Regions from separate parts of the Thalassotalea sediminis genome, predicted to be linked through region 1. Evidence: predicted binding sites of a transcription regulator. Region 1 holds the regulator's gene; the other holds the start of a gene.
What was found. Region 1 encodes sigma-54, which starts transcription at its own class of promoters, with help from an activator protein. Its sites were predicted from a motif close to GTTGGCACGNNNNTNGNNT; they were not measured.
Positions count from the first base shown of each region.

Region 2: QUE09_RS12490 (FimV/HubP family polar landmark protein) is a predicted target of sigma-54. The motif match lies at 4,596-4,614, and genes of this name have one in related genera.

Region 1 is NZ_AP027361.1:3,193,500-3,198,870, reverse strand. It holds gene mgtE (magnesium transporter) at 1-934, opposite strand, end outside; gene QUE09_RS14635 (HPr family phosphocarrier protein) at 1,181-1,456, opposite strand; gene rapZ (RNase adapter RapZ) at 1,585-2,439, opposite strand; gene ptsN (PTS IIA-like nitrogen regulatory protein PtsN) at 2,455-2,910, opposite strand; gene hpf (ribosome hibernation promoting factor) at 2,936-3,223, opposite strand; gene QUE09_RS14615 (RNA polymerase factor sigma-54) at 3,248-4,756, opposite strand; gene lptB (LPS export ABC transporter ATP-binding protein) at 4,811-5,371, opposite strand, start outside.
Region 2 is NZ_AP027361.1:2,706,160-2,711,530, forward strand. It holds gene truA (tRNA pseudouridine(38-40) synthase TruA) at 1-72, opposite strand, end outside; gene QUE09_RS12485 (hypothetical protein) at 402-947, shown strand; gene QUE09_RS12490 (FimV/HubP family polar landmark protein) at 1,142-4,531, opposite strand; gene QUE09_RS12495 (aspartate-semialdehyde dehydrogenase) at 4,732-5,371, opposite strand, start outside.

The sequences.
Region 1 (5,371 bases):
TGTCTTCAAACATATTGGAAACAACTACGGCGAGTATCGCTGTAACTAAATTAACGCCTAACCAAATAGACCGGCGTTGAGTACTTTTTAACACAGGGGCAAAGGTATCTGCCTCGTCGTCTAGACCTGCCATACTCATCATCGAGTGTTCTGCTTCTTCACGGATAATATCGACGATATCATCAACTGTAATACGACCTAATAGCCTTCCTTCGTCATCAATTACGGGGGCTGAAAACCAGTCATAGCGCTCAAAGAGTTGCGCTACTTCCGTTTCTGGCATTTCTACATTGACCGCTTCAACATCAGCATGAATCAGTGTTGATATTGATACTTCTGGCTTGGCAGTTACAATTGCTGCAAGTGATACAGCGCCAATAAACTTGTCATTTCTATCAACAACATAGAAGGAATCTGTGGCAACGGGGAGCTCGCCTTTTAAACGTAAATACCTCAATACAACGTCAACGGTTACATCTGGACGTATTGTGATGGTATCTGTATTCATGATACCACCAGCAGTGTCTTCTTCGTAAGATAGTGCCTGCTCAACGCGGCTTCTATCTTGTGAATCCATAGAATTTAGTACTTCGTTGTAAACGGTGTCTGGCAAAGTTCTTAATACTTCAGCAAGATCGTCAACATCCATGCCTTCGGCAACTTCAGCAAGTTTTTCAGGTCGAATATTCTTTAATATTCCTTTACGTACTTCTTCGCTTAATTCTTCGAGTACCTCACCGTGATGATCTGGATCGATAAGTTGCCATAGCACAGCACGGCTTTTAGTAGGAGAGGACTCTAGTAGTAAGGCCAAATCGTAAGCGGGCATGTTTTGCAGCAGCTTTCGGACATAGACAAACATACCACTGCCAAGTGCTTCATTAACTTGCTGTAGGCGTTGTTGACTTTGTTCTTGTTCTGACACTTCCGGCATTATGCGACCCTTTGCCGTTTACATGCTATAAGCATGTAACATAGAAAAACATGAGGCGATGTTTGATTATTATCACCTAGACATCTGAATAATAGTTTATCTCAACTGATTGGTTTTAGCAGCTTTTTTATTAATGTAATCAGTCAATTTAGTTTTTGTGTTTGTTTTTTAAACAATGCGTTCGCAAAATTTAAGGTTATCAAAACATTGAACAGAAAGGATCATAAGGCGTAACTTTTAGATAAGCTACTCTTCTTCATCAAATTTATTGGTAAACAACTGACAAACTTCATCCATCGCTTGTTTTGCGTCGGGTCCATCGGTATGCACGGTAACTGTTTTTCCTTGGCTGCCGGCTAGTAGCATTAACCCCATAATGCTACTAGCATCAACTTGTTTATCGTGAAGCTCTATTGTAACTTTGGCCTCAAATTGTTGTGTAAGTTGCGCTAGTTTAGTTGCTGCACGGGCATGTAAGCCGAGTTTATTGGTAATAACAATGGGGCGTGAAAAATCAGACATCTTTAGTTAACCGTCTCAAGTTTGGTCGTGTATTGTTCATTATAGTAAGCGAAATTTACTAAAAGCTCTCGTATTTAATGGACTTAAAGAAACTTTATTACACAATGAACAACATGCCTAATAATGAATTATGTTGTTGGTACTTTTAAGTCACGGTGGCGTGCCTGTACGTCTTTTCTTTCTTTTTTTAAATTTGCAGCAAGTAATTCAGCAATATAAACGGAACGATGTTTTCCGCCAGTACAGCCTACCGCAATGGTAATATAGCTGCGATTATTTCGTTCAAGGTGAGGCAACCATGTCATCATGAAGCTGTTTATTTGCCATATAAACTTAGTAACAATGGGTTGGCTGGCAAGAAAATCTCTAACTGGTTGATCTAACCCTGTAAATGGCTTAAGTTCTTTCTCCCAAAAAGGGTTTGGTAAGAAACGAGCATCGAACACAAAGTCAGCGTCTTTTGGTAATCCATGTTTAAAACCAAAGGATTCAAACACCACGACCATAGAACCACTTTTTTTCCCTAGCACTCTTTCTCTGATCAAATCAGCGAGCTGGTGTGGTGTTAACTGACTGGTATTAATATACAAGTTGGCGCGAGCAGCAATGGGTTCTAATAACTTTTTCTCAAGTGTCATTGCTTGGTCTAGCGCGATATTTTGGCGTATAAGTGGGTGTAAGCGACGAGTTTCGCTAAAACGCTTAATAAGATCACCATCATCAGCGTCTAGGTATACAATAGATAACTCAACAGCACTGGGTAAGTAATCTAATATTTCTGGCACATCTGTCGGTTCTGCAGGTAAATTCCTGACGTCTAAACTTACCGCTACGGTTTCATAATCATTGATCACGGTATGCGTCAATGCGGGTAGCAAATTAACGGGAATATTATCTACACAGTAGTAGCCTAAGTCTTCCAAAACGCGCAATGCGACCGTTTTTCCAGAGCCGGAGCGGCCACTTACAATGGTAAGTTTCATTGATGAAATCCTAGGTTAGTGAGCAGCAGATTTGAGAAGTTGATATAACTCATGACTGTTATCGCACTTGCGTACTTGCTTACACATTTTCTTGTCGCTAAATACTTGTGCAATACTTTGTAATGTCGATAAATGTTGTTGGCATTGATCTTCTGGCACGAATAGGGCGATAAATATGTCAACGGGACGATTATCAATGGCATCAAACTCTATTGGCGCTTGAGCTGTGGCAATAACAATCATAACTTTATCGGTAGAGGTTAAACGTCCATGTGGAATAGCAATACCATTGCCAATACCGGTCGACCCCATTTTTTCTCTTAGCATCAAACTCTCTAATAAGTTGTAGGTACTTACTTGATCGTTTGTCTCTGCGGCTTTGCTACAAAGAAGTTCAAGAATACGTTTTTTGCTTGTAGCCTCGACTGCACATAACGTGCAGTCTTCTTTAATGATGTCGGTAAAATTCATAGTGGATATTAGTAATCAATAAATCTTAGTGTTGATTAATTTTTCCCTTGTATTTAAGTATTTGTTTATCGAGCTTATTTACCAGGGAGTCTATGGATGCGTACATGTCGTCGTTTTCCGCTTTAGCATGCACTTCAGTGCCATTTAAATGCACAGTTGCTTCTGCAATTTGGCTAAGTTTTTCAACGGTTAATACGACATATACGTTATTAATATGATCGAAATGTCGCTCTAACTTAGCAAATTTTTTGTTCACGATGTCACGCATTGGGGTAGTAATTTCAACATGATGTCCGGCAAGATTAATTTGCATAAGCTGTATCCTTCTACTAGAGAGTTAAAGTAAACTTTTACGTTGGTTAGACGGAGGAATACTTAGCGATTCTCGATACTTAGCTATAGTCCGTCTGGCAACATTGATTCCCTGTTCAGCCAATAGTTCAGCCATTTTACTGTCACTAAGAGGCTTTGCAGGTACTTCGGCAGCTACAAGCTTTTTAATTAAAGCGCGTATAGCTGTTGAAGAACATTCTCCACCATTTTCTGTACTGACATGGCTGGAGAAAAAATACTTAAGTTCAAAAATTCCACGTGGTGTATGCATATATTTTTGTGTAGTAACACGTGAAATCGTTGATTCATGCATATCTACTGCTTCGGCAATATCATTCAGAACCATAGGACGCATAGCTTCGGGCCCATGTTCAAAAAAACCTTGTTGTCTTTGCACAATGCAGTTTGATACTTTTAATAGGGTATCGTTTCGGCTTTCTAAACTCTTAATAAACCATTTTGCTTCTTGTAAATTTGAACGAATAAATTGACTATCATTCGAATTTTTCATTGACCGAGCCATAGAAGCATATTGCTGGTTAACCGCTAGTTTAGGCGCAGTATCAGGGTTTAGCTCTACAACCCAACGACCATTTTTCTTTTCAACAGAAACATCAGGTATTACATACTGATCATCACTTTGAATAACAGAATCACCAGGGCGAGGATCTAATGATTGAATTAACCGAATAACTTCACGTAATTGATCTTCTTTTAAACGTGTTTTACGCATGATTTGTCGATAATCACGGTTACCAAGTAAATCAATATATTCATTAATCACGATCTTACTTTCGTTAACCCAAGGGGTATCTTTATCAAACTGGTTTAACTGTATCGTTAAACATTCTGCAATTGAACGCGCACCAACACCTATAGGGTCAAACATATTTATACGTTTTAAGACCGCTTCTACTTCATCTAATTCAACGTCATCGACGCCAACAGACTCTAGGATTTCTTCAGTTGTAACCGTTAAATATCCAGCGTCGTCAATGGCATCAATAATTGCCATTGCAATGGCTTCATCGGTTTCAGAAAATGGGGTTAATTTCATTTGCCAACGCAAATGATCTTGAATGGAGTCTGTGGTTTCACCTTGATAAACAAAATCATCTGAGGCAGGGGCGGCACCAGTATTAGATACACCAGCACTGTAACTTTCGTCCCAAGTCGTATCAATATTAAGCTCTTCAGGAATGTCTGATTTATCCATCGCTTCAGTGGTGCTGATTTCATCAACGGTTGGTGTTGAATCTTCCGAGCCATCACTAGTATTATTTATTGTCTCGTCATTAGTTTTTGCGGAAAAGGCTTCTTCTAAGTTATCGGGTTGGTTATCGTCTGAAGACGAAGCAGATTCGTCCACCTCTAATAAAGGATTACTTTCTAATGCCTCTTGAATTTCTTGTTGTAGATCCAAGGTGGACAACTGCAATAACTTTATCGCCTGCTGGAGTTGCGGCGTCATTGTAAGTTGTTGTCCAATTCGGAGTTGCAGACTTGGGCGCATTAATTACTTCTTATCCTTTCAAGTAAATCTTATTTTTTCTAAAGCATATCATAACTATAACGTGAATTGTTCACCGAGGTATACATCTCTTACCTGCTGATTTGCAAGGATTTGATCTGCATCACCTTGGGCGATTAATTCACCATGACTAACAATGTAAGCATGCTCACAAACATCGAGTGTCTCTCTAACGTTATGGTCGGTTATTAATATGCCAATGCCTTTATTTTTTAAGTGTAGAATAATTTTTTTTATATCACCTACAGAAATTGGGTCAACGCCAGCAAATGGTTCATCTAACAATATAAATTTTGGGTCAGCTGCAAGTGCTCTGGCAATTTCAACACGACGACGTTCACCACCAGATAGGCTCATGCCTAAATTTTCGGTAATGTGCCCTATGTTAAATTCTTCTACTAAATGTTCTAACTTCTCTTCTCGTTCTATGTCTGTTAATTCTTTTCTTGTTTGCAATATTGCCATGATATTTTCGTAAACGGTTAACTTACGAAAGATCGAGGCCTCTTGTGGTAAGTATCCTATACCTCGGCGCGCACGTTCATGCATAGGTAACAGTGTAAGGTCTTCGTCATTTAACGTTATTGTACCTTTATC
Region 2 (5,371 bases), 490 kb from region 1:
ACTAACATTTTTTTGACGCTGCCAACCACAATATTGGCTGCCATCATATTCAATACCTAGTGCAATTCGCATACTTAAAAAACCGACATTATGTTAATTCAAAATCGCCGCGGATTATCTACTATTTTGCGAATAAAATACAGCGGACTATTTAGGGCCTTTTGGTTTTTCGAGATTAAATGTCTTTCGAACTAACCACTTTTTGTCATTTATACGTCATTATCGGTTTTTCATGTAGAAAATCACACACTAAAAGAAATGCCCAGTCTAAATACCAATAAACTCCTGTAAAAAATAACGCGAAAGATCAACAGCATTAAATAATCGCCATTTATAAAGATAGACTGATTTAAAAAACCTGATTATTATTAATACTCAATCTAGGATTATCAGGCAAAGGAATGGATAATTTTAAACTTTCAATTAGACTTCAAAAATTTAGCAAGTACAGCCTTTATTTATTTCTATTCACACCATTTTTTTCAACACATTCAATTGCTAAAACATATAGCGTCGCTGGTGTTTGGGAAGGAGCTTATCACGCTAATTCAAAGGACGTTAGATTTGTCTCAGTTAGAAGTCCAGATGGTTTTTTCTTTACAAGAAGTGATTATTACGAAGAAGGTGTTGTGACTCATTGGGTAGAAAACTATGGATTGTGGGGACAAACTAGTGGTGAGTATTGGACAACTATCTTTCTTGTAGAGACAAAAGATAACAGTCGCTTTTTTAGTAAGTGTAAATTTCCAAAGCCTGTTTATACCATCAAATCGAATAAAGAAGGCAAATTAGCCTATGTATCTAAATTCGACAACCAAGCGTTTATAGCAACTAAAAAAATTGACGTTGATAGTACTCTTGCAAAGATGAAGCTTAGTATTGAAGAAGCAAAGCATAGAATAGATGTATTAAAGAATAGATGTAAAGAACAGCTAAGTGAGACTTAAAAAATTTAGAGGAAACAATTCAATTGATAGCGTTAAAATTAAGCTTTACGGAAAAATCCCCCGAATAAAAGATCATCACTTCCATAGGAAGAGGTTTACGAACGAACAAGAAAAATGCCGCAAGACGCGGCATTATTTCATCTTACACATTAGCACAACGAACTAACCTTTATACAAATACTTACCTGTTGCGTTTATTCTAAACTTTCCAATAACTGTTGCGCTTCGTATTGTTGATCTGCGTCGCCTAATTTAACAACATCTTGTAGAATAACTTCAGCGTTCTCATTATCGCCAATTTCAATATAGACCTTTGCTAAATCAAGTTTTGCTGCAACGCCACTATCATCATCTTCGTCGACATCAATTTGATTTATATCGTTTGTAAACTCAGGAAACTCTCCTAAACCAACGTCAATGTTAGTTTTGTCATAAGGTTCATCTTCTTCATTACCATCTGACAAAGTATCTGAAATAAGGTCATCAACGGAAATAAAGTCATCATCGCTGTTAACATCTTTAGTTGATTCTGCACTTACATCGTAACTCTTATTCTCTGTATCGACTTTTTCCGTTGAAAGATTATTTTCTTCTGATACTTCGGCCCCCTCTTCTTCGATATTAGCCAATAGCTCATCAAAATCTAGATTGTCGAGTTCTTCTATATCATCGAGTTCTTTTGCTTCAACTGTCTCTTGTTGTTCCTTGTGCTCATCATCAGCGAGCAAATCAGCAAGTACGTTGCTGTCTGTAAAATCAGGGGTGATTTCAACTGCTTCTGATCCTTCGCTTTCGTCATTAAGTAATTCAGAAAGTGCTGATTCATCAAAATCAGCATTTAAGTCGGCGGCTAGCTCTTCATCGATTTCGTCAGTTGATACCTGTTCCGCTTTTTCAATTCCCGCATCTAGTTCATCACCTATGTCTAAAGGCTCATCTTCGGACAGAGCACCACTATCTTGTGCGACTTCTGCAAGTAAATCATCGATATCTAAATCTTCATCACTCGCCAAGTTATCATCGGCTTTTATATCTTGCGGGTTTGATTGCTCTGCAGATGATTGTTCTTCGGCTAACAATGCCTCTATATCGATATCATCTACTTCAACATTACTTGTCGTACTGGTTTCTTCGTTTAATTGAGCTTCATCGGCTAGATCACTTAAATCTACCGTTAAAAACGACTCAACGTATTCATCTGAAAAGTTATCAATCAGCGCTTTAGTATCTTCTTCCTGCGTTTCCTGTTCATCAAGTTTAGTTTGTTCCGCTGACTCCTCTTCTTCTGGCGCTGTGCTTTCTGATTCAGGTGTAGCTGCCATTGAATCCATTAAGGCATCAATATCATCTGGGTCGCTTAATTCTGCCGTCAAGTCTTCTTCTTGTGCCTGTGCAGCTTTTTCTGGCTCTGTACTCTCTGATTCTGGTGCAGCTGCCATTGAGTCCATTAAGGCATCAATATCATCTGGGTCGCTTAATTCTGCCGATAAGTCTTCTTCTGGTGCTTGTGCAGCTTTTTCTGGCTCTGTGCTTTCTGATTCAGGTGTAGCTGCCATTGAGTCCATTAACGCATCAATATCATCTGGGTCGCTTAATTCTGCCGATAAGTCTTCTTCTGGTGCTTGTGCGGTTTTTTCTGGCTCTGTACTTTCTGATTCAGGTGCAGCTGCCATTGAGTCCATTAACGCATCAATATCATCTGGGTCGCTTAATTCTGCCGATAAGTCTTCTTCTGGTGCTTGAGCAGCTTTTTCTGGCTCTGAACTTTCTGATCCAGATGTAGCTGCCATTGAATCCATTAACGCATCAATATCATCTGGGTCGCTTAATTCTGCCGATAAGTCTTCTTCTGGTGCTTGTGCAGCTTTTTCTGGCTCTGAACTTTCTGATTCAGGTGTAGCTGCCATTGAGTCCATTAACGCATCAATATCATCTGGGTCGCTTAATTCTGCCGGTAAGTCTTCTTCTGGTGCTTGTGCGGTTTTTTCTGGCTCTGTACTTTCTGATTCAGGTGCAGCTGCCATTGAGTCCATTAACGCATCAATATCATCAGGATCGCTTAATTCTGCAGATGAATCGTCAACGGATGCTTCATTTGCTTGCGCTGTTTCTTGGCTTTCTGACGCTGGTTCCGTTGCCATTGAATCCATTAATGCATCGATATCATCTGGATCACTAAGCTCAATGTCTTCTGATATTTCAACAATTTCTTCATCGGAATCAATTGCGTTATTGTCACCTTCATCAACAGAATTGCTGTCGCTTTCTTCTACTTCGCTTTCATCGTCATCTAAATTGGCAAGTAAAGAATCTAAATCACCTTGGTCTAATTCATTACCTTCCAATGTTTCAGGCTCATCTTCGCTCTCTTCGAGCGAAATCTCTTCTAAATCATCTAAGTCGCCAAGATCGTCTAAATCATCAAGACTATCATCGAGGTGAATAACGTCATCATCAAGTAACTCTTCACTTAGTGGCTCTAAATCATCATTAAATAACGCATCGTCATCTGAACTCGTTTCACCTTCTGACAAGTCAATCGATAATTCATCATCAAGCGACAACTCATCGTCTAAAGACAATTCATCGTCAAGTGACAACTCACTATCTAATGATAATTCGTCATCCGAAGTTGCTTCAGATTGGTCGTTTACAGCTTCTTTTACAGGTGCTGCTGCTTGTTCTTCAACAGCAGCTTTAGCTGGTTGCTTTTGTTGTTTTTTACGTAAGAAGAAAAATGCTAAGCCTCCAATTAACGCGATAGGCAGTCCCAAACCTAATGCTAAAAACCAAGGACTATTAATAAAACTAGCATTGGCTTCTTCTAACGCTTGCTGTGCTTGCAATCTTGCTTGTTCTTCCGCTTCAACTTTGGCTAACAAAGTTTGTAGTAGCGTAATAGTTTGTTGCTGCTGAACTTCTACGTCTTTACTTTTCGCCACTTCTTCTTTCATGCTACTAAGTTGATCAGTAAAACTATTTAGCTTTTGTTTGAGTTGTTCGTTTTCTCTAAGGATCGCTTGTAGTCCATCAATGGAATCAAGCACATCATTTTGAATCGTTTCTAAACGTAGTTGTTGAGATTTTTCGTAAGTTTGTAACTGATCGTTAATTTCACTTTTCGCTTGATCTAAATCTTTTTTCTTAACCGATTGCTCCGTTGGTTTTACAACTTTAGGTGGCGCAGTTACTTTTTTATCCCAAGCTGAGTCATCTTGTTCAGATTTCTGTTTAGCAACAGTAGGGTTAATACGTGCAATTTCTTCGACTGATGGCAATTGTAGATATTGCCCATCAATCATATGATTTAAATTACGATCTTTAAAAGCCTGAGGGTTTTTTTCATATAGCGCTTGCATAACTTGATAAACGGAATAACTAGGATCAGGGCGTACTGTTAATGCAATATTCCACAAGGTATCTTTTGACGTTATTGGGCCATATTGTTCATAGCGATAAGTGTCGGTACTTTTTGGTCCACGAATGCGAATACCGCCCTCTTCTTCAGCAAAAGATGGCATGCTCATTGAGCTAATGCTTACCAAGATTACCTGCCACAGGCACAGGCGTAATAATCGTTGCATTAAGATTTCCTAGCTATTGTTATTGTTTGCCAAATGTTTGGCGCTTCCAACTAATTAAAATACAAAGCAAAATTTATTCCAATACGGATTTTAAACCATTGCCTAGTTGGATGATATGTTTTTACATCCCTTTTTATAACAAAAAAACTCGTCGTTAACTATAACGACGAGTTTTTATTTTTCTTTAATAAATCTTAAGCTTAGCTTAAATGTTCTTTCACGAGTAATTCTGCAATTTGAATACTATTCGTTGCAGCACCTTTACGAACATTATCTGCCACTACCCAAAGGTTTATACCATTAGGGTGGCTAATATCTTCACGGATGCGGCCAACAAATGTCGCATCTACGCCGCTTGCTTCACCTATTTGTGTTGGAAAGTCTTCATCTTTATCACAAACTTCAACACCTTCAGCTGACGCTAACAATTCTTTAACTGCTTCTGCCGATATTTGCTCTCGTGTTTCAATGTGGATCGCTTCTGCATGCCCAAAAAATACTGGCACACGCACAGCTGTAGGGTTAACACGAATAGTGTCATCACCCAAAATTTTATTTGTTTCCCACACCATCTTCATTTCTTCTTTCGTATAACCATTGTCTTGGAATACATCAATTTGTGGAATAACATTGAATGCAATTTGACGTGAAAACGCCTTCGGTTCAATTGGTTTGCCACTTAACAAATCAGCACATTGTTTTGCTAACTCATCCATGGCTTCCTTACCTGCTCCCGAAACTGATTGATAAGTACAAACATTAATACGTTCAATACCAACGGCTTGGTGAATTGGCTTAAGGGCAACCATCATTTGAATAGTTGAACAGTTAGGATTAGCG